Regions from separate parts of the Pantoea sp. X-Soil-TKNS-1280 genome, predicted to be linked through region 1. Evidence: predicted binding sites of a transcription regulator. Region 1 holds the regulator's gene; each other region holds the start of a gene.
The links. The regulator LexA, encoded in region 1, represses DNA repair genes until DNA is damaged. The targets are predictions, from matches to a motif close to TNCTGTATGTACATACAGNA.
Positions count from the first base shown of each region.

Region 1 (7,022 bases):
GTCTATATCGGTATTACCGCGATTATTCGTTTAATTATTGTCGACCATAAAAATCCTTTCGATACGCTGTGCTATTCGGCGGCGATTCTGATTCTGGTGATTACCTTGTGGCTGGCGAACAGCAACCGCCTGAAACGCGAGTAATTCACCTGCTATAGCGGCGCGATGTTTTATTTTGCCTTCGGGTGCCGAAAACCGCGCCGTTACCAATTCGTGCAAGCACGCAGCGGCAGTGGTGCGTTACACTGAGACACTTTTTTCTGTGGAGTGTTTTTATGTCTCAGGATGCGCTGGCGCAACTGCGCGCGCTGCACTGGCTGCCCGCTTCTTCTCCTTTGCTTTCCGCTCCTTTGCTGGACTGGCTTATGGAAGAGGATTCAATGACCCGGCGCTTTGAGCAGCATTGCCAGCAGGTCACCGTCAAGGTTGTGCGTGAAGGTTTTATCCCTGCCAGTGAGCTGGAGGATGAAGGCCAGCAACTGCCAGAGGATGAACGCTTCTGGCTGCGGGAAATTATCCTGTGTGGTGACGGTATCCCCTGGCTGGCTGGGCGAACGCTGGTGCCCGAAAGCACGCTAAATGGACCTGAGCAAATGCTACAGCAACTCGGCACGCGACCTCTTGGCCGTTATCTTTTTGCTTCTTCAACGCTGACACGCGATTTTATCGAACCAGGCCAGGTTGATGAATTGTGGGGACGTCGTTCACGCCTGCGTCTATCGGGCAAGCCGCTGTTGTTAACTGAACTGTTTTTACCTGCGTCACCGCTGTACCGCACGCAGGTTCAAGGATAAAGATTGTGCAAAAGACTCTGGGAATAAATAAATTGCAGGCGTACAGCCGCCTGATGCGTATAGATAAACCCATTGGTACCTTGCTGTTGCTGTGGCCCACACTATGGGCGCTGTGGTTATCGGGGATGGCGATCCCGCCGTTATCGGTACTGCTGGTGTTTGTGTTGGGTGTGATCGTGATGCGTGCAGCCGGTTGTGTGATCAATGACTACGCTGACCGTAAAGTCGATGGGCATGTGAAACGCACTGCCGCCCGCCCGCTAGCCAGTGGCCTGGTGTCTGAGAAAGAGGCAAAGCTGCTGTTTGTTGGCCTGGCGTTGTTGGCATTTGTGCTGGTACTGACCATGAATCTTATGACGATTCTGCTGTCGGTTGTCGGGCTGGCACTGGCCTGGGTCTATCCCTTTATGAAGCGCTATACCCATCTGCCACAGGTGGTCCTGGGCGCGGCATTTGGCTGGGCGATTCCGATGGGTTGGGCCGCAGTTAGTGAGTCCTTACCTCTGGTTTGCTGGCTGGTGTTTATTGCTAACCTGTGCTGGACCGTTGCATACGATACGCAATACGCCATGGTGGACAGGGATGATGATCTGAAGATTGGGGTGAAATCGACGGCGATTCTGTTTGGTCGGTATGACAAGCTGATCATCGGCCTGCTACAACTGGCGACGCTGGGTCTGATGGCTGTGGTGGGATTACTGCTGAATCTGAATGGTGCATTTTACTGGTCGCTGCTGCTGGCGGCAGGTTTGTTTGTCCATCAACAGAAACTGATTGCCCGGCGCGAGCGTGAGCCCTGCTTCCAGGCGTTCCTCAACAATAACTACGTTGGCCTGGTGCTGTTTATTGGCATTCTGTTGAATACCCTGCCGTTTATTGGTTTGATGTAGTCGCGGTAGATCAGATGAAAAAAAAGCCGTCATCGGTAAAGGATGACGGCTTTTTTATTTCTGGCTGGCGTTAATCGTGAACGGTGGCGCTCTCAATCGTCAGGCGCACATCGCTGGTGACCAGCTCTGCCAGCATCAGCCACATAATCTGCGTACGTTGCACATCGGCATCGCCGCTGTCGTTGAGATAGCCCTCATCTCGCAGGGTCATCACCAGTGTCGTGAATACCGCTTTATCGAAGAACTCTGGTGCATTAATGCCATGGAGCACTGACAGGCGCTGTGCCAGCGTGCGGCTCTCTTTCTCCAGCGTGCCCCGGTTGATGCTGGGTTTCGCGCTGAGGATGGAGAAGGTAATGGCAAAACGCTGTAAGGTTTCACGAATACCGGCTGCCAATAGCTGAAGGGTACGAGAGCGTGCAGCACTCAGCTTCAGCAGGCCATCCTGTTGGCTCACCAGACCCTGGCGCGCCATTTCAGCACAAAGATTCTGCAGCAAGACAGGTAACTCATCGCTGCTCCAGCGCAGGAACAGTTCACTCTTCAGCATTGGATACACCAGACTCACCTGGCGCAGTAACTCCGCTTCACTGATTTCCCGGTGCTGCTGCACAATCGCGGCAATCAATGATGGCATAACCAGCATATGCTGGATATTGTTGCGGTAATAGGTCATCAGAACCGCCTGCTCGCGCGGCAGAATGATGATGTCACCAATGTTGTCCTGCTCGGTCTCAAACTTGTTCATGCCCATGGCGTGATCAAGCAGCGCTTCAGCACTGAGGTCCGGCACTGTGGCTTCTGACGAGTAAGGGACATTGCGCAGCAACTGGGTATAGCATTCCAGTTGCTCAATCAGTTGCTCGCGGGTAAGCGAACGCTGACGAGATGCCAGCAGTGCGGTAACGCACAGGTTCATCGCATTGGCGGCCCCGGCTTCGTTAATTCGCACCATCAGACGGTTCGCGATGTCATTGACGGCGGGGGTCATCCACGCCTGACGCGGTGGTTCAATCGGATCGATGGACTCACGCCATTCCGGCACATGTTTGTTCAGGTAATTCACCAGCGGCAGCGGTTCGCCGAAGTTGACATAACCCTGGCCCAGATTGCGCAACTTGCGCAGGCCGCGCACCATCTGCATAAAGCCTTCTTTTTCTTTCACCGCCCCGCGCAGTTCTTTGGCGTAGGTCCCCACTTCCATCACATGCTCGTACCCAATGTAAATCGGCACGAAGGTGATCGGACGGCTGCTGCCACGCAACAGGGCCTGTAACGTCATCGACAGGGTGCCGGTTTTCGGGTCCAGCAGGCGGCCGGTACGTGAACGTCCACCCTCGACAAAGTATTCAACCGAGTAGCCGCGATTAAACAACTCGCCAAGATATTCACGAAAAACAGTAGAATAGAGCTTGTTGCCTTTAAAGGTACGGCGAATAAAGAACGCACCCAGGCGACGGAAAATCGGACCGGCAGGCCAGAAGTTAAGATTGATACCGGCAGCGATGTGCGGTGGTACCAGGCCCTGGTGGTAAAGCACATAGGAGAGCAGCAGGTAATCCATATGGCTGCGATGGCAGGGAACATAGACAATCTCGTGACCATCCTGTGCCAGCTGACGTACGCGCTCGCCGCCATTGACGTTGATACCCTGATAGAGTCGGCTCCACATCCATCCCATGACGCGGTCAGTGACGCGGATGGCCTCATAGGAGAAGTCAGCCGCAATCTCTTCCATCATTTCAATGGCGTTCTGCTGTGCCTTCTCATGGGAAATCTTTTTGCTGCGCGCTTCATCTTCCACAGCCTTTTCAATGGCTTTCGATTGCAACAGCTTGTTAAACAGATCCTGGCGGGCGGGTAAACGCGGGCCGATGGCAGCCAGACGCTGGCGGGCGAAGTGAATACGCGCCACGCGGGCCAGTTTTTGCGCAATTGACTTGTCAGTTCCATGCTCGGTTGCCATCTGACGTAGCGACACTGTCGGCGAGAAGCGGACAAAGCTGTCGCGGCCATGCCAGAGAATGGCAAAGAACTTCTGTACACCGTTAAGAATGCGCAGATGTGGCGTCTGTTCACCCTGTACTTCACGGCCTGGTGCGCGTCCAAACATCACCGACACGGGCAGCATTTGCACATCCAGTTCGGGGTTGCTGCGATGCAGATCGAGATAGTCATGAAATAGCTTCACTGACTCCAGATTCGGCACGAAATAAGGGAAAACGCGCGGACCGTCGTGGATAAAGACATAGCGTGGCAACAACGTACCATCAATTTCCAGCGGTGTAAGCGGATCCGGCAGATCGTGTTTCAGACACTGCGAACGCAGTGTGAGTAGATCGGCCTTGGAATCGTAAGGCAGCACATATAGGATTGGCCGCGTTGAATCTAACCCATGTTCAGACACAGGATCCGACGGAATAGCCTTACTCTTTACCAAAATGGAGAGTGGTAAATTCAATAATTTATAATAAAGTTTACGCCAACCTGACATAGACAACTTTAAGCCTCTTGTTAGCAAAGCGCGGCAAGCATACCAGAAAGTGCCGCGAAGATCTGTGGCCGTGCCATTCCCGGCTGCCCAGACATTGACGTCAAAACGAGTAAAGGGTTCAACGACATGGCAAATAACGTCACCGGTATTCTCAGGATAGTGAAAGCTGCCGGTTATTCCTGGCAGGGATTGCGCGCCGCCTGGCAACATGAAGCGGCATTTCGCCAGGAGGCTATCGCCGCACTGGTGGCGATTGTGGTGGCATGCTGGCTGGATGTTGACGCAATCTCCCGCGTACTCATGATCGGTTCTGTGGTGCTGGTGGTCATCGTTGAGATTATGAATAGTGCCATTGAAGCCGTCGTCGACCGCATTGGTCAGGAGCGTCATCCGCTGGCCGGACGCGCGAAAGACATGGGGTCGGCTGCTGTATTGTTAGCTATCTTACTGGCTATTTTCGTCTGGATCGCGCTGCTTTGGTCGCATTTGCGATAAGGATTCCGGATTCATCAACTCGCTGATTTTTCCCTCAGTTTTGGTTTCCATTTCGCCAATACCTGTATATACTCACAGCGACTGTATAAACAACCAGGGGGCGGGATGAAAGCGTTAACCAGCAGGCAGCAACAGGTCTATGATCTGATTCGCGACCATATCAACCAGACGGGCATGCCGCCAACGCGTGCGGAAATTGCTGCTCAACTGGGCTTCCGCTCACCGAATGCGGCAGAAGAGCATCTGAAGGCTCTGGCACGCAAAGGCGTGATTGAAATCGTCTCCGGAGCGTCGCGCGGTATTCGTTTATTAATGGAAGAAGAAGCCAGTGAGGGGCTGCCGCTGATTGGCCGTGTCGCCGCGGGTGAACCGTTACTGGCCCAGGAGCATATCGAGGCTCACTACCAGGTTGATGCCAACCTCTTCAAACCTACCGCTGATTTCCTGCTGCGCGTTAGCGGCATGTCGATGAAAGATATCGGCATTATGGATGGTGACTTACTGGCGGTACACAAGACTCAGGAAGTGCGCAATGGCCAGGTCGTGGTGGCGCGCATTGATGATGAAGTCACAGTGAAACGCTGGAAAAAGCAGGGCGCGATTGTGCAGCTGCTGCCAGAAAACAGTGACTTCCAGCCGATTGTGGTCGATACCCGTGAACAGTCACTCACCGTTGAAGGGCTGGCGGTGGGTATCGTGCGCAACGGCGAATGGCTTTAATCCTTTAAATCCCCCACTACGGTAGCGCCTCTGCGCTGCCGTGGTTTGATTTGCCAAAATAACTGTAGCGCAGCACAAACCGGGACGGGCTGATGCAGCTGTTTTCCTCCTCTGATAAGACACTCTGGCGGCTGGCGCTGCCGATGATCCTTTCGAATATCACGGTGCCATTGCTCGGCGTGGTGGATACCGCGGTGATTGGCCATCTTGACAGTCCGATCTATCTCGGTGGCGTGGCAGTGGGTAGCACGGCAACCAGCTTCATTTTTATGCTGCTGCTGTTTTTACGCATGAGCACGACCGGACTGACTGCGCAGGCATTTGGTGCCAGCGATAAAACGGCGCTGGCGCGTGCGCTTACCCAACCGTTGCTTATCGCATTGATCGCAGGCGTGTTGTTTATGTTGCTGCGCACACCTGTCAGCAATCTGGCGGCTGCGCTAATGGGGGGCAGCGTTGCGGTACAGCAACAGGCGCAGCTGTTTATTCAGATTCGCTGGCTCAGTGCTCCCGCTACGCTGGCTAATCTGGTACTCCTGGGCTGGCTGTTGGGTGTGCAGTATGCACGTGCACCCGTTGTTTTGCTGGTGGTGGGCAACCTGGTTAATATTCTGCTGGATCTGCTGTTTGTGCTCGGTCTGCACTGGGGAGTGGCAGGTGCTGCTGCGGCTACAGCGCTGGCCGAATATGTCACCCTGGGTGTCGGGCTGTTAATGGTCGCTCGGGTATTAAAGCTACGTGGTATTGATTTCACCCTGCTAAAAGCGAGCTGGCGCGGTGGTGCCGCCCGCCTGTTTCGTCTCAATCGCGACATTATGTTGCGCTCATTTCTGCTGCAAATCTGTTTTGCTTCTCTGACGATCTTTGGCGCGCGCATTGGGCCGGATGTGGTTGCAGTCAACGCGGTTCTGCTGATGTTTCTCACTTTCACAGCTTACGCATTGGATGGTTTCGCTTATGCGGTTGAAGCCTGCTCTGGTGAAGCGGTTGGTGCGAAAGATCGCAGCCAGTTGTTGTTGGTCTGGCACGCGGCATGCCGTCAGGCGGGCCTGGTGGCGTTGCTGTTCGCCATGATGTATGCCCTGTGCGGGGTGCAAATTGTCGGGTTGCTGACCTCGCTGGACGAACTCCGCGAAGCCGCCGACCGTTACCTGGTGTGGCAGGTGGTGATGCCCCTGGTGGGGGTATGGTGTTATCTGCTGGATGGCATGTTTATCGGCGCGACGCGTGGCAGGGAAATGCGTAACAGCATGGCGCTGGCGGCGCTGGGTTATGGCCTGTCGTTGCTCACCTTACCCTGGTTGGGAAATCATGGTTTGTGGCTGGCGGTGACGGTATTTCTGGCATTACGCGGACTCACGTTGTGGCTGGTCTGGCGTCATCACTGGCGTCACGATAGTTGGTTTTCGCATAGTGGAATATAATTTGTTAATTACAGATTAATCCGTAAGTGTGCTATCTGATATTCATTGTCTACTATAATTATCCTTAACAGCGCAATTAAGTAGCGTGTTATATCGGTTTTTACCTTCAGGAAATGGGTATGCCGTCAACTCACTGGAAATGACATGGAGAACGGTTATGAACAAAGACGAAGCGAGTGGAAACTGGAAGCAATTCAAAGGGAAA
Region 1 is NZ_AP035962.1:374,008-381,029, forward strand. Features, by position in the region: gene psiE (phosphate-starvation-inducible protein PsiE) at 1-144, shown strand, start outside; gene ubiC (chorismate lyase) at 276-794, shown strand; gene ubiA (4-hydroxybenzoate octaprenyltransferase) at 800-1,684, shown strand; gene plsB (glycerol-3-phosphate 1-O-acyltransferase PlsB) at 1,755-4,178, opposite strand; gene AC6I8X_RS01715 (diacylglycerol kinase) at 4,305-4,673, shown strand; gene lexA (transcriptional repressor LexA) at 4,779-5,393, shown strand; gene dinF (MATE family efflux transporter DinF) at 5,486-6,817, shown strand; gene AC6I8X_RS01730 (CsbD family protein) at 6,975-7,022, shown strand, end outside.

Region 2 (7,022 bases), 1.4 Mb from region 1:
AGCGATGATTCTGGCTGTTGCTGATCTCGTAACCGGGCAGCAGTGCCCAGACCATCTCTTCATCAATAAAACTGTCTGACTTATTAATGATTAATTTCGGATAGAGGATTTTTCCCCCTTCTATCTCCTGATTCACCATTTGCGACCAGTCACGCAGCATCTGTTTCAGCTCATCGCCACTGCGCGGCTGGCTGTCAAAAATTTCACCGGTTTTGTGGTGAGCACAGACATAAATAAATTGCGGATAATCACCCTGAACATCGTGCCGCTGCTCAATAAATAACGGTATCTGCTCGCCCCGCCCCGGATTCGCTTCAAGCCAGCTATCGTCAATGCCCAGCAGGCTTTTTGCCAGGGTGGTTTTACCCGCTCCCTGCGTACCGGCAATCGCATAGATAGGTTGTTGATGCAGCATCAGCGTCAGCTCAACCTGACGTAACACGTTTAAAATTTTATGGGTGTTTTCGCTACGCTCATTGCATTCAATTGAGACACGCAACGCAGTACGCAAGGCTTTTGTGAGGTTTGCTAATGTATGGGTGATGAGTGACATATCTGGCGCGGTGTCCTTGTTCGCAGAGGCGATGGCGATCAGAAAAAGGGTAAAATTCAGGAAATGCTCTTATGAGCATCGGCCTGAAACAGAAAATCTTTAATGGAAGGTCACGGGGATGATTGGTGGTGCTGTCCAACAATGACGACTGCATCAGCTCGTAAATCATAACCCTATAATCTGAAAGTTATTTTACGATAGGCAAGTCTGAATACCGTGTTGTATAACAAGGGGACAACATTTCTCGCTTCATCGTCCAGGATTTATTCGTACCCTGGCCTGCAAACCACACTGAGCCACGCCCAGATCTATTAAGCTTGTCGACCACTTTCATGAGTGCGGCGCTGTTTGGCCTCGGTTGATAATCATCGAACAAATTGAGTTGCGCCACTCCCTGGTTGAAAAAATCACTCAACATCACGCCTGCTTTCATATAGCGATAACCGGAAATCCAGATCCGGCCGAGGGCTTCTGTGGCAACACGTATAATATCCCGGGTATCATTGGAAGGTATCATCAGCTTGCCCGATGACTGATTACCATAGAAAACTTCACCCTGGGCATGTGGACTGGTACGGATAAACACGCTGATGTAGCAACAGAATTGCTTCTCTGCGCGTAATTTCTCAGCGGCACGTTCGGCATAGGTGCAAATTGCCTGATGCATATCGCCATACTCCGTGATACGGCTGCCAAAAGAGCGGCTGCATATTATTTGTTGCTTAGTCGGAGAAAACTCTTCCAGCCCCAAACACGGCTCACCACGTAATTCTCTTGAGGTTCTTTCCAGCACCACATTGAAGTGCTTACGCACCACCCAATTTGAACAGTCGGCCAGATGTAAGGCAGTTTCAATTCCCATCAGATTCAGTTTCTTACTAATACGCCGTCCAACGCCCCATACGTCACTGACGGGTACCAGTGCCAGCAGTTTACGCTGGCGATCAACATTTGATAAATCGACCACGCCTCCAGTACCCGGCCATTTTTTTGCTGCGTAATTAGCTAACTTGGCTAATGTTTTGGTCGGGGCAATCCCTACTCCAACAGTCAAACCCGTTTCTCTAAGCAGACGCTTGCGGATTTCGCGACCGAACACCGCAAGGTCGATGCAGCTCCTTACGCCCGTCACATCGAGGAAAGCTTCATCAATTGAATAAATCTCCACCCGCGGAGCCATTTCTTCGAGGATTGTCATCACCCGACGACTCATGTCGGCATACAGCGCGTAATTAGAACTGAACACCTGGACCTGCTGGCGCTTCAGTTCATCCTGCAACTTGAAATAGGGGCTAGCCATGCCAATCCCCAATTCCTTCGCTTCTGCTGAACGTGAAATGATGCATCCATCATTGTTAGAAACGACAACGACAGGTTTACCTTGCAGGTCCGGCCGAAAAACGGTCTCACAGGAAGTATAAAAACTATTTACATCAACAAGCGCGAACATGTCTGTGATCTTTCAGGGTAAACGTGACTACGCCAAAAATTGCCAACTCCTCTTCCGTTCCGAAAACGATAGGAGAGTAATTCCTGTTCCGCGGCATGAGCTGAAGGCGTGGGGAAGTTTGGAGTTCTTTCACCGTGAATTCGCCCGCTACCGCAGCAATCACGATATCACCATGAACTGCAGATAATGAGCGGTCTACAACCAGTAAGTCACCGTGACTTATGCCTGCGTCTACCATCGAATCGCCGCTCACTCTGACAAAGTATGTTGCGCCAGGATGTCTGACAACGAGTTTATTCAAATCGAGACTGTCCTCGACGTAATCCTGAGCGGGGCTGGGAAAGCCGCAGGGTACGCGTTCTATAAAGAGCGGAAGTTGGCTCGTTACATCGGACTCAGAGGGAATAATTAGTTGCATAATGGGCACTCAAAAATACTGTATTCATATACAGTATCAATGATTATTCTGATTGATCAAGAGCCCTGAAGGTGGATTTGCAGAAAGCCGTTGAAGCTCCTCTGAATTTAAGTTGAAACTCATCGACCGTCTGAATGCCTACCAGCGCGGCGCATTATGGTTTGCCGGTCAGGGCATCCAGAAAGCCTGGTCGATGAAACGGGAGATGCTGTCACCCGCCTACACCACGCGGTTTTCTGATGTACTGGTGGTGCGATAATACGTAAACACTGGAGTTTTTAACTGTGGGCTATGATCAATTTGCACAATGGCTCATTGATATAATAGTTAGCCCGGCCGACTTTCTGTTTAATTAAAAAGCCGTGTTCGACCAATTGTTCCAGATATTTAGTCGCTGTAATTCGTGTCACCCCCAGTTCTTCAACAATAAACTCGATTTTAGTGTAGGGGTGGTTAAACAGGTTATTGAGTAAATCCTGACTGTAAATTTTAGGCAGTTGCTCGCGTATGCCATGTTTGACGCTAGCCATCAGTGTTTTCATTTGAGTAATGAGCGAGATGGTATTTTTGGCAGTGTCAATCACACCATCAAGCATAAACAGCAGCCAGGGCTCCCAGTTACCTGAGTCTCTCACCACCTGAAAATTAGCGTAATAAGCCGCTTTGTGATGAATGATAAAACGGCTCAGGTATAACACTGGCAGGTTGAGCAAGTCTTTAACCACCAAATACAGGATATTGAGGATACGCCCCGTCCTGCCATTACCATCATAAAAAGGATGAATACTTTCAAACTGGTGGTGAATGATAGCCATTTTCACCAGGGGGTCAGCTTCACACATGCTGTCATCATTGATAAAGGCGATGAGATTTTCCATCAACAACGCGATTTCATCAGCATGCTGAGGGGGTGTATAAATGATTTCGCCAGTGCTGGCATTCTTCAAATCTGTTCCAGGAAGCCTGCGAAGGCCCGCATTATTGTGCTCCAGTTGCTGTTGCACCGCGAGTATGTCACCAAAGCGGATCAATTTGTTTTGACGCGCGGTGTGAAACCCCTGTTTCAGGGCAAAAGCATAGTCCTGCACCTCTTTAGTGGCAGGTGTGGTGATTGCTTCCTGAAATAAATTAGCCTTGTAGAGTTCATCGTGGGTGGTGACGATATTTTCAACTTCAGAGCTGTCTTTTGCCTCTTGCAATGACAGGGTGTTAATCAATATGGCTTCATTAGGAATGCTGGCCGCCACGCCTTTCAACTCGGCCAGGTAACGATGGGCTTCAGCTGTCTTTTTAAGTACTGCACGTGTCTCCCACTCGTCAATATTATCCAGTGGGAGAGGAGCAAGGTTCGCTGACATAGTTAAAATTCCCCCTTTTTTATATTTATTAAGCCAGATATGTATAAAAAACCGGAGTAATTATACATCAAAGCGGGAATGTGTATGGTTTTTCTCGTTTTATATGCATTTTAAAACAATACCTAAGCATAGTCTGCAGACCAATGCACCAGCAACGTGTTAACCTACACGGCTACGATGCCGGCCAGCTCACCACATTAAACCCCTCTTCTGGCTGCGGGGCGACAAAGTAGCTGTTGATCAGTGCGAACTGCGCATCGGTGGCAGCGAAATCATGTTCACCCGTCGCATTGCGTGCATGCAGCCGCGTTTTGCACAGATCATCCGGCACATCGAGAAAATGCAGCTGATGCGCAGCCTCGGCGGTCTGGATCACCGTTTTCATCCACTGCCGGTTTTGCAGCGTATTGGCGGGAAAATCCAGCACCACCGATACCCCACAGCGCAGCAGCGAGATCAGGTGCGGCGTCATGGCGTTACGCAGTTTCGCGGCACAGCGGACATAATCCGTCACCTCACGCATTTCATCGGCAAACAAATGCGCCAGCCAGGCATCTTCACTGATGATCACCGCGCCCGTTTCCTGAGCCAGCCGATGTGCCAGCGTCGATTTCCCGGCAGCAATTTTGCCGCACAGCAGATGTAAAGTGGCGGGGGATTGTGTTAACGCGCGCGCAGACGCCATAAAGCAGCTCCTTTTAAGATGACGGCTTACCATGCCTGCAATTGACGCACAGGTAAAGCCCTGTCCAGGGTTCGCTACACTTAAAACATCCTTCGAGAAAAAGGAGCAGCACAATGAACCAGAATCTGCATAAAATCGATTTTCCGGTCAGCAAGGCGCGGAAATATCTGGAGCCAGGACCGGTGGTGCTGGTCAGCTCGCAGTTTGGCGATCAGCACGACATCATGACGCTCGGCTGGCACACTATCCTGGAGTTCTCGCCGTCGCTGGTGGGCTGTATGATCGCCGGAGGCAATTACAGCCATGAACTGATTCGGCAAAGCGGCCAGTGCGTGATCAACGTACCCTCATCCGATTTAATCGATAGCGTAGTGGCGATTGGTAACTGCCACGGCGATCGTATCGACAAGTTTGCTGCCTTTAAGCTGACCGCAGAACCGGCGACAAAAGTTAACGCGCCGTTGATTCAGGAGTGCTTCGCCAGTTTTGAGTGTCAGCTGTACGACGATACGATGGTGGATAACTACAATCTGTTTATTTTTGAGGTCGTCAAAGCGCATGTAGCGGAGAAGCCGGAGTTTCCGCCGACCCTGCACTATACCGGTGAAGGTCGTTTTACCGTGATGAGCAATCTGTTGCTCGATAAACACCGCGACTTTAAGCCAGAAATGTTAATCTAAACAAGGTTGATTTCATGAAAGCGCGCCCCCACAGTAACGCTTTCGCCCTGACAGGAGTAAAGACATGGCAATTGAATACGCGGTGATCGCGGGTGGCTGTTTCTGGTGTACCGAAGCGGTATTTAAAGGTCTGATTGGCGTTGAGTCAGTCGAAAGTGGTTATACCGGCGGCACCCGCCCTCATCCCACTTATGAGCAGGTATGCAGCGGCGCCACCGGCCATGCCGAAGCGATCCGTATCGGTTTCGATCCGGCGCAGATAGGTTACGGCGATCTGCTGGATATCAGCTTTGTCACCCATGACCCAACGCAGCTTAACCGCCAGGGCAACGACATCGGCACCCAGTATCGTTCTGCTATCTTCCCGGCCAACGCCGAACAGGAAGCTGAAGCCATCGCGGCTATCGCCCGCGCGCAGGAAGATAATAAAGATCCGATTGTCACCACCATCGAACCGCTGGGGGAATGGTATCCGGCGGAAGATTATCACCAGGATTACTGGGATGGCGCGGGTCAGCGCAACGGTTACTGCCTCGCCGTGATCCCGCCGAAGTTGCAGAAGCTGAAAAAGAGCTTTGCTAACCGCGTGAAACCGCAGAGCGAATGACCGTCCGGGTGCGTGCTTGCACGCACCCCTAAAAAAAACGCGACGATACCTGCCTATGCCAGAACCCTATTCTCCACCGGATTTCCCACCGCGTAAGCGACCGATGAAACTCAATACGCTGGTCACGCTGATGCTTAGCACCGTGATCGCGCTGGTGCTGCTCAGCGTCCACCTTATTTACTTCTTTCAGATTGGTGCCACCACGCGCGCGCAGCTGGAAGATAAAGCCATGGCGGTGGCGCGCACCCTGGCCGATTCGCCGGAAGTACAACGCGCACTGTTGCTGCCACCCAATGTCCGGTCAATTCAGCCCATCGCCGCAGAAATCCAGCAGAGTAATAACCTGCTGTTTGTGGTGGTAACCAATATGCAGGGCATTCGCTATTCCCATCTCAACCCGGAGCTGGTCGGCCAGCATTTTATCGGTGACGATCTCGAACCTGCGTTGCGTGGCCATGAAAATGTCTCGGTGAATCAGGGGGCGCTGGTCAAAGCCCTGCGCGTGTTTACCCCGGTGTATAACGCGCAAAAACAGCAGATTGGCGTGGTGGTGATTGGTATTTCCCTCAGTGCGGTGACTGACCAGATAAACCAGAGCCGCTGGAGCGTGCTATGGACGGTGTTGATTGGCGCGCTGGTGGGTGCACTCGGTACCTTTATTCTGGTGCGGGTGCTGAAACGTATTCTGTTCGGCCTCGAACCGCATGAAATCTCCACGCTGTTCGAGCAACGTCAGGCGATCCTCAATTCGGTGAAAGAAGGTGTGGTGGCGGTGGATGACCAGGGCGAGGTCACGCTGGTCAACCAGGCGGCACAAAAACTGCTGAGTGCCGAGATCGCCACCAGCGCCATCAGTGCCGACCGCATTTACGATGCCTCGGTGATCAACACCCATCTGCAGGATGTGCTGCAAAGTGGCCGTCCGCGCCGTGATGAAGAATTGAATGTGAACGGCCATGTGTTGCTCAGCAATACGGTGCCGGTGCGCAGCCAGGGACGGATTATCGGTGCGGTATGCACCTTCAGGGATAAGACGGAAATCAGCCAGCTGATGCAGCGCCTGAGCGGCATGGTAAACTATGTCGATGCGCTGCGTGAACGCTCGCATGAATTTATGAATAAGCTGCATGTGATCCTCGGCCTGCTGCATATGAAAAATTATGCGCAGGTGGAAACGTATGTGCTGAAAACCGCCAATAACTATCAGACCGAAATTGGTTCGCTGGTGCAGAAAATTAAGTCGCCAGTGATTGCCGGGTTCCTGCTGAGCA
Region 2 is NZ_AP035962.1:1,767,573-1,774,594, reverse strand. Features, by position in the region: gene AC6I8X_RS08360 (hypothetical protein) at 1-553, opposite strand, end outside; gene umuC (translesion error-prone DNA polymerase V subunit UmuC) at 741-2,003, opposite strand; gene umuD (translesion error-prone DNA polymerase V autoproteolytic subunit) at 1,987-2,421, opposite strand; partial or broken gene AC6I8X_RS08345 (DUF4113 domain-containing protein) at 2,540-2,680, shown strand; gene AC6I8X_RS08340 (Fic family protein) at 2,700-3,779, opposite strand; gene AC6I8X_RS08335 (P-loop nucleotide/nucleoside kinase family protein) at 3,952-4,464, opposite strand; gene AC6I8X_RS08330 (flavin reductase family protein) at 4,578-5,144, shown strand; gene msrA (peptide-methionine (S)-S-oxide reductase MsrA) at 5,209-5,751, shown strand; gene AC6I8X_RS08320 (sensor histidine kinase) at 5,807-7,022, shown strand, end outside.
Region 2: the regulator LexA is predicted to act here: its motif matches at 2,438-2,457, upstream of umuD (translesion error-prone DNA polymerase V autoproteolytic subunit).

Region 3 (7,022 bases), 1.2 Mb from region 1:
ACACAAACCTCACTCATCTCCTGGCTCCAGCCTAGCCAGGCTTGTTGCAGGTAATGAAAAAAGCGCTGTGTTTCCTGCCACTCAGTGCCGTGCAATCGCACCACTTTGTCTTCAGGTAGCAAAAATTCCAGCTCGCCCCATACCAGTCCACGCTTACAAACAATATCTAATAACTGATTGAAAGGAATGAGGTATTCATGACGATCGCCGCTGACTTCAACTCCTGCAGCCAGCAGACGTACACGATTATAAGGGTGCTGTGCCAGACGTTTACCCATTGATGTTGCTTTTAGTTCCATGTCTGCACCGTCTTCAGGAATAGGATTATCGCGCAGTTTACCTGCCAGACCCTTGACGCTCCAGCCTTAAAACAGGCTAAACTTGGCGTCACATATTGCGGATTGCAAAAGGAAAATCGTGTTATGCGCACCGTGCTCAATATTCTCAACTTTGTACTGGGTGGCGTTTTTACCACCCTTAGCTGGCTGCTGGCGACCCTGATCAGCATCATACTTATCTTCACGCTGCCATTAACGCGTTCCTGCTGGGAGATAACCAAACTCTCACTGCTGCCATTTGGTAATGAAGCGGTGCACATTGATGTCCTGCGTCCAGACAGCAAAAACCAGGTGATGAACGCGGGTGGTACCTTTCTCAACATCTTCTGGCTGGTGTTTTTTGGCTGGTGGCTGTGCCTGATGCATATTTCTGCCGGTATCGTACAGTGCCTGACAATTATCGGTATTCCTGTTGGCATTGCCAATTTCAAGATTGCTGCCATCGCTTTGTGGCCGGTGGGACGTCGCGTAGTGTCGGTGGAAGAAGCTCAGGCAGCGCGGGAAGCCAATGCCCGCCGTCGTTACTAAGGCTGCACCATGATATATGATGCTTTACCTGGCTGGCGTCGTTATCTGTTTAACAGCAGCCTGCGTTACTTACTGCGTATTTTTTTCGCCCTTGCGGGGTGCGCCGCTGTACCCTGGTGGCTACAGCAGATTGAGTGGACGATCCCACTCACCCTGGGTGTCGTGGCGGCAGCACTGGCCGATCTCGACGATCGTCTGGCAGGACGCCTGCGTAATCTGCTGATTACCCTTATCTGTTTTTGTGTCGCTTCGGTATCCGTCGAATTGCTGTTCCCCTATCCCTGGGCCTTTGTCATCGGTCTGGCACTGTCAACCTGGGGATTTATTCTGCTGGGGGCGCTCGGACAGCGTTACGCCACCATCGCCTTCGGTGCCCTGCTTATTGCCGTCTATACCATGCTCGGCACGGGTCTGTTTCACCAATGGTGGATGCAGCCCTCCCTGCTGCTGCTGGGGGCCTTGTGGTACAACCTGCTGACCTTAATCGGCCATCTGATCTTCCCGGTACGCCCGGTTCAGGAACAGCTGGCAGCCAGTTTCTCCCAGCTGGCGCGCTACCTGGATGCCAAAGCCAGCCTCTTTGATCCCGATGGTGGTGAGCTGGATGATGCCGCCCTGATCGCCACTGCCATGGTGAACAGCCAACTGGTGGCCCAGCTAAACCTCACCAAAAGTACCATTCAAAGCCGATTGCGTGGCGATCGAGGCTCCCGCAGTACCAGGCGCAGCCTGCACTATTATTTTGTCGCCCAGGATATTCATGAACGCGCCAGCTCATCCCATCTGCAATATCATCAACTACGTGACGACTGGCGCTACAACGAAGTGCTGTTTCGGTTTCAGCGTTTGCTGAATATGCAGGCACACGCCTGTCGTCAGTTGGCTGAGAACATTTTATTGCGCCAGCCATGGCACCACGATACACACTTTGAACGCGCTTTTGAGCGGCTGGAAACCGCACTGGCACGCTTGCAGCAAAGCGCTCCTGATGAAGCCAATATCCGCGCCTTGTTCTGGCTGTTACGCAATTTGCGCGCCATGGACGCTCAACTGGCGTCGATTGAGTCAGAACAAAAGCTGGCACAACCCGCCGCATCAAGCGATGACAACCTTTCCAGCGATGAGTTAAGCGGCTGGGCGGATATCCGCTTGCGTATTAGCCGCCATCTCACACCGACTTCAGCGCTATTCCGACACGCAGTCAGAATGACACTGGTGTTATGCGTGGGCTATGGCTTTATTCAACTAACGGGCTTACACCGTGGCTACTGGATTCTGCTCACCAGCCTGTTCGTCTGCCAGCCGAACTACAATGCCACACGACGTCGCCTCGCACTGCGCATTGGTGGCACACTGGCGGGGATAGCCATCGGTTTGCCGGTATTGTGGCTGGTACCTTCAATAGAAGGACAGCTGATATTGATCGTCCTCAGTGGTGTGCTGTTTTTTGCCTTTCGGCAAATACAATATGCTCAGGCGACTCTGTTCATTACGCTGCTGGTGCTGCTGTGCTTCAATCTGCTGGGTGAAGGTTTTGAAGTCGCGCTGCCGCGTGTCATGGATACACTGCTGGGCTGTGGTCTGGCATGGCTGGCTGTAGCCTTCGTCTGGCCGGACTGGCGCTTCCGTCAGTTACCCGCCGTAGCCGAGCGCACCCTGAATGCCAACTGTCGCTACCTTGATGCCATTATGGAGCAATATCATCAGGGTAAAGATAACCGTCTGGCTTATCGCGTGGCTCGCCGCGATGCACACAACGCCGATGCAGAACTGGCCTCGGTGGTTTCCAATATGAGCAGCGAAGCCCGTTATCAGCAATCATTACGTGAAAATGCCTTTCGGCTGCTGTGCCTGAATCACTCCTTTCTCAGCTATATTTCGGCGCTCGGGGCGCATCGAGTCGGGCTGAGCGACCCGACGTTACTGGCTTTGCTGGATGATGCGGTATGCTTCGTTGAAGATGTTTTGCAAATTGAACGGGTCAGCGATGCTGAGGCCGCCCGGATGCAGCAAGACCTGCTCCATCGTCTGGCCGGAATGAAAGCCAGTCCGGAAACGCAGGCACCGTTAGTTTTACAACAGCTGGGATTACTCATCGCCCTGCTGCCGGAAATTGCGCGCCTGCGTCGCATCCTCGTAGCGGCTTAAAAACGAAACGCTCTGCTATGTCACTAGCGGAGCGTTTTTTGATACCACGCGCAAAGCTCTGCTCGCACCTCACTCGGCAGCGCTGCCTCATGATGTCCGGAAATCGCTCCCTGTAACGCCAGCAGTGTTTTCAGGCCAATATGCTTATTCACCGTCCGCAATTTTAGCCAACTCTGCTTCGCGCCGATTTCATACAAATGTTTTACCGAACAAATACCGACCTTATGCAGCAGCATCTCCATACGCATGCTGAGATTGGGTAAATCCTTTAACCGCAACGTGACATATTTGGTCTCAAGCTCATCGCGCGCCGCCCGTAAAGCGCTGGCTGACAACCGCATCAACCGTTCTGGCTCCTGCCAAAGCCACTTATCAACTTTGAAATAGTTCAGGACCACAGGTATCCCACGTTTGCGATAAACCAGCGGCTCCATAGGGCGTTCAACTGCATAATCCGTCACCGCTTCACAGGCACGTAAGTAGAGTGAATCGTCACTGATAAACGCAAAGACCACCTTTTCCACGGTAAGCGCATAGCCACCAAACTGCGTGCGAGATTCAACTTTTCCCAGTGCCGCCAGCCGCACTTTTGATTGCTCAACAACCGGATGAGTTTTTTTCATGCTGACACCTTCCTGAAGTCCTTTTACCAGAAAAATCCTAATAAATATCCATTTATTCATCGGGTTAGAAGATATGAAAAACGATCTGGCTGTTCAATGAATAAATGCAGCCAGAGCAAAAAATGTGCAGAATTTGCGAGACGTTTTCAGAAATTGAGGTTGATCTTTATCCAGGAAGTCATTACTGTATATTCATACAGTTCATTACTGAGTGATTAAATTATGCGTACTCAATTCTCTGGCACCGCTGATCGTTCTCACCGTTTTGCAACTTCAGGTGTAGCACAACCTACTCTGGGTGGCATTACAGAGCTGCGTTACAGTGAACAACCCGGCATGATGCAACTTATGCTGTTGCCAGTTCTGCAACAATTGAGCCTGCAATCACGCTGGCAGCTGTGGTTAACACCAGCACACAAACTGAATCGCCAGTGGATGCAGCAGTCAGGTTTGCCGCTGGAAAAGAGTATGCATATCACCAAAAGTGAACGTTACAGTACGGTAGAAAGTATGGTCAAAGCCCTGCGTACCGGAAACTATAGCGTGGTTCTGGCATGGATTCCGTACGAGCTTAATGATGAAGAGCGCTGGGAACTAAAACAGGCAGCAGCAGAAGGTGAAGCTTTGGGGCTGGTTATGCGTCCGCAAGGGTACGAAGCTGTTTTGTCGAGACAACCGTCTGCGCCAAAAATTCCCTCAGATTTGTTTCATTAAGTAAAATTAAGATTTTTCTCACAACGTTTTTTGCGGAAGTTAACGCTAAGCCACTGATTCTTGTCCAGCCAGCTTAGACAATGGCTTAGCCGTTTTTTTCATTTCTGATCACGAAGATTATGCCATGTCAATTGTTAAAATGTGTGTATAAACCCCTGTTTTTTTATCGCCTGGCGTCACATCATACTTGTAAGTTTCCAATCTCGTTGTAGACTTTACCTCGCCAGGGTGCTCAATAACCTCCGTTTTTTTCGGTAGAGTCATAAGCGAGCATGTTGACCCGGCGAAGGATTGGATTACAACCAAGAGCAAACATTTTTGCTCATTGCCTATTTGGATGATAACGAGGCGCAAAATGAAAAAGACAGCTATCGCAATTGCAGTGGCACTGGCTGGCTTCGCTACCGTAGCGCAGGCCGCTCCTAAAGATAACACCTGGTATACCGGTGCTAAACTGGGCTGGTCTCAGTACCACGACAAAGGTTACTACGGTAACGGTTACGTGAACAACGACGGTCCGACTCATCAGGATCAGCTGGGTGCAGGCGCATTCCTGGGCTACCAGGCTAACCCGTACCTGGGCTTCGAGCTGGGCTATGACTGGCTGGGCCGTATGCCTTATAAAGGCAACAACATCAATGGCGCATTCAAAGCACAAGGCGTTCAGCTGGCTGCTAAACTGAGCTACCCAATCACTGACGATCTGGACGTTTATACCCGTCTGGGCGGCATGGTATGGCGTGCTGATTCAACTCAGAACAACAACGGCGTTCGCATCAGCGATCACGACACCGGCGTTTCTCCGCTGGCTGCTGTTGGTGTTGAATACGCACTGACCCAAAACTGGGCTGCTCGTCTGGACTACCAGTGGGTTAACAACATCGGCGATGCTGGCACCGTTGGCGCACGCCCTGACAACAGCATGCTGAGCGTCGGTGTTTCTTACCGTTTCGGTCAGGATGAAGCTGCTGCCCCGGTTGTAGCTCCGGCTCCTGCCCCGGCTCCGGTTGTTGAAACCAAGCGTTTCACCCTGAAGTCTGACGTCCTGTTCAACTTCAACAAAGCTACCCTGAAACCAGAAGGTCAGCAGGCTCTGGATCAGCTGTACAGCCAGCTGAGCTCACTGGACCCGAAAGACGGTTCAGTCGTTGTTCTGGGCTTCACCGACCGTATCGGTTCAGAGCAGTACAACCAGAAACTGTCTGAGAAACGCGCTCAGTCTGTTGTCGATTACCTGGTTTCTAAAGGTATCCCGTCCAACAAGATCTCTGCACGTGGTATGGGCAAATCTAACCCGGTTACTGGCAACACCTGTGACAGCGTGAAAGGCCGCAATGCCCTGATCGACTGCCTGGCGCCGGACCGTCGCGTTGAAATCGACGTGAAAGGTATCAAAGACGTGGTAACTCAGCCGCAGGCTTAAGTTCACACGCGATAAAAACCCCGCCTCGGCGGGGTTTTTTATTGCTGTTTATCAGGAACGAAAGCTATTCGTTCTCTGCGCCATCTTTTCCCAGAATTGCCTGTAAATCCTGCTTCAGTGTAGACATCTGGCTGGCATACTTCTCTTTACGTTCTGCATCTTCAATCAGCTGCACAATAGTGTCAGAAAGGGTACTGCTACGACGTTGTGCTAACCCTGCCAGACGCTGCCACACCAGATATTCCAGGTCGATGGATTTCTTCCTGGTATGCTGATGTTCGGCATTAAAATGGCGTTTCCGACGTGCCCGGATGGTCTGCTTAAGACGATTATCCAGATCGGGATGAATATGCTGGGCAATCCATTCGTTGACCTCTACCGGGCTATTTTCCATCGACAGCAAGGCATCGACCGCGACCTGGGCTGCACTCAGTTCCAGATGACGGGTGATCAGCTCACCTTCCCGATGCTTTTTCACCAGGTATTTCCACTTCCATCCACTTTCAAGATTTTCGAGTTGCTGGTATTTCATCGGAATCTCATCGTGATCACGTAACAAACTAAGAATAACAGCTTTTTTCCCGGATGCAGCAAGGAAAAACATGTTGCAACCGTCACAATTCGGGCCGGAACTCCGCAGTGCTTAACCCGGTTGATTCCTGTATAATCGCGCTTTTCCCGAATCTGACGAATGGAATATTTTGACCAGCTCTCAACTCACGTGGCAAGCCCTGCAGCCGGATAGCACCCGCTACCAATCCATTTTCTCTGACGTCTCACTGGAAGATAGCGATAGTCTGGCCGCGGTCCAGCCGCGTCTGCTGAATGCGCTGGCGCATTTGCATCATCAGCAACAAGGATTACCACTGCTGTTGTTACGCAGCCAGGAAAATAACGATTATCTCGCCTGGATTGCCAGTGCTGCGCAGCGTTTCCAGCCAGAAACGACAACCCTTGCGGGGGGCGATTATCTGGTTATGGGCGACAATGTGAGTCTGCTGCCGCCGACTGACAACAGCCGACCTTTTACCAGCCAGGGCGGCGTGCATTATGCCGACTGGATTGAATTTGAACAGCTTTTCGGTTGCGTGCGTCAGTATAAAGATCGTGTGCAGCTGGAGCCGGGGTTATTGCATCGTGCTAACGGTGGCACACTTATTCTGAGCGTAACCACGCTGCTGGCACAGCCATTGATGTGGTTACGCCTGAAAAAAAGCGTCGAATCAGGCCGTTTTGACTGGTATTCGC
Region 3 is NZ_AP035962.1:1,552,781-1,559,802, reverse strand. Features, by position in the region: gene helD (DNA helicase IV) at 1-299, opposite strand, end outside; gene AC6I8X_RS07265 (YccF domain-containing protein) at 423-866, shown strand; gene yccS (YccS family putative transporter) at 876-3,014, shown strand; gene AC6I8X_RS07255 (TfoX/Sxy family DNA transformation protein) at 3,038-3,637, opposite strand; gene sulA (SOS-induced cell division inhibitor SulA) at 3,860-4,351, shown strand; gene ompA (porin OmpA) at 4,707-5,774, shown strand; gene matP (macrodomain Ter protein MatP) at 5,839-6,306, opposite strand; partial or broken gene AC6I8X_RS07235 (AAA family ATPase) at 6,360-7,022, shown strand, end outside.
Region 3: the regulator LexA is predicted to act here: its motif matches at 3,820-3,839, upstream of sulA (SOS-induced cell division inhibitor SulA).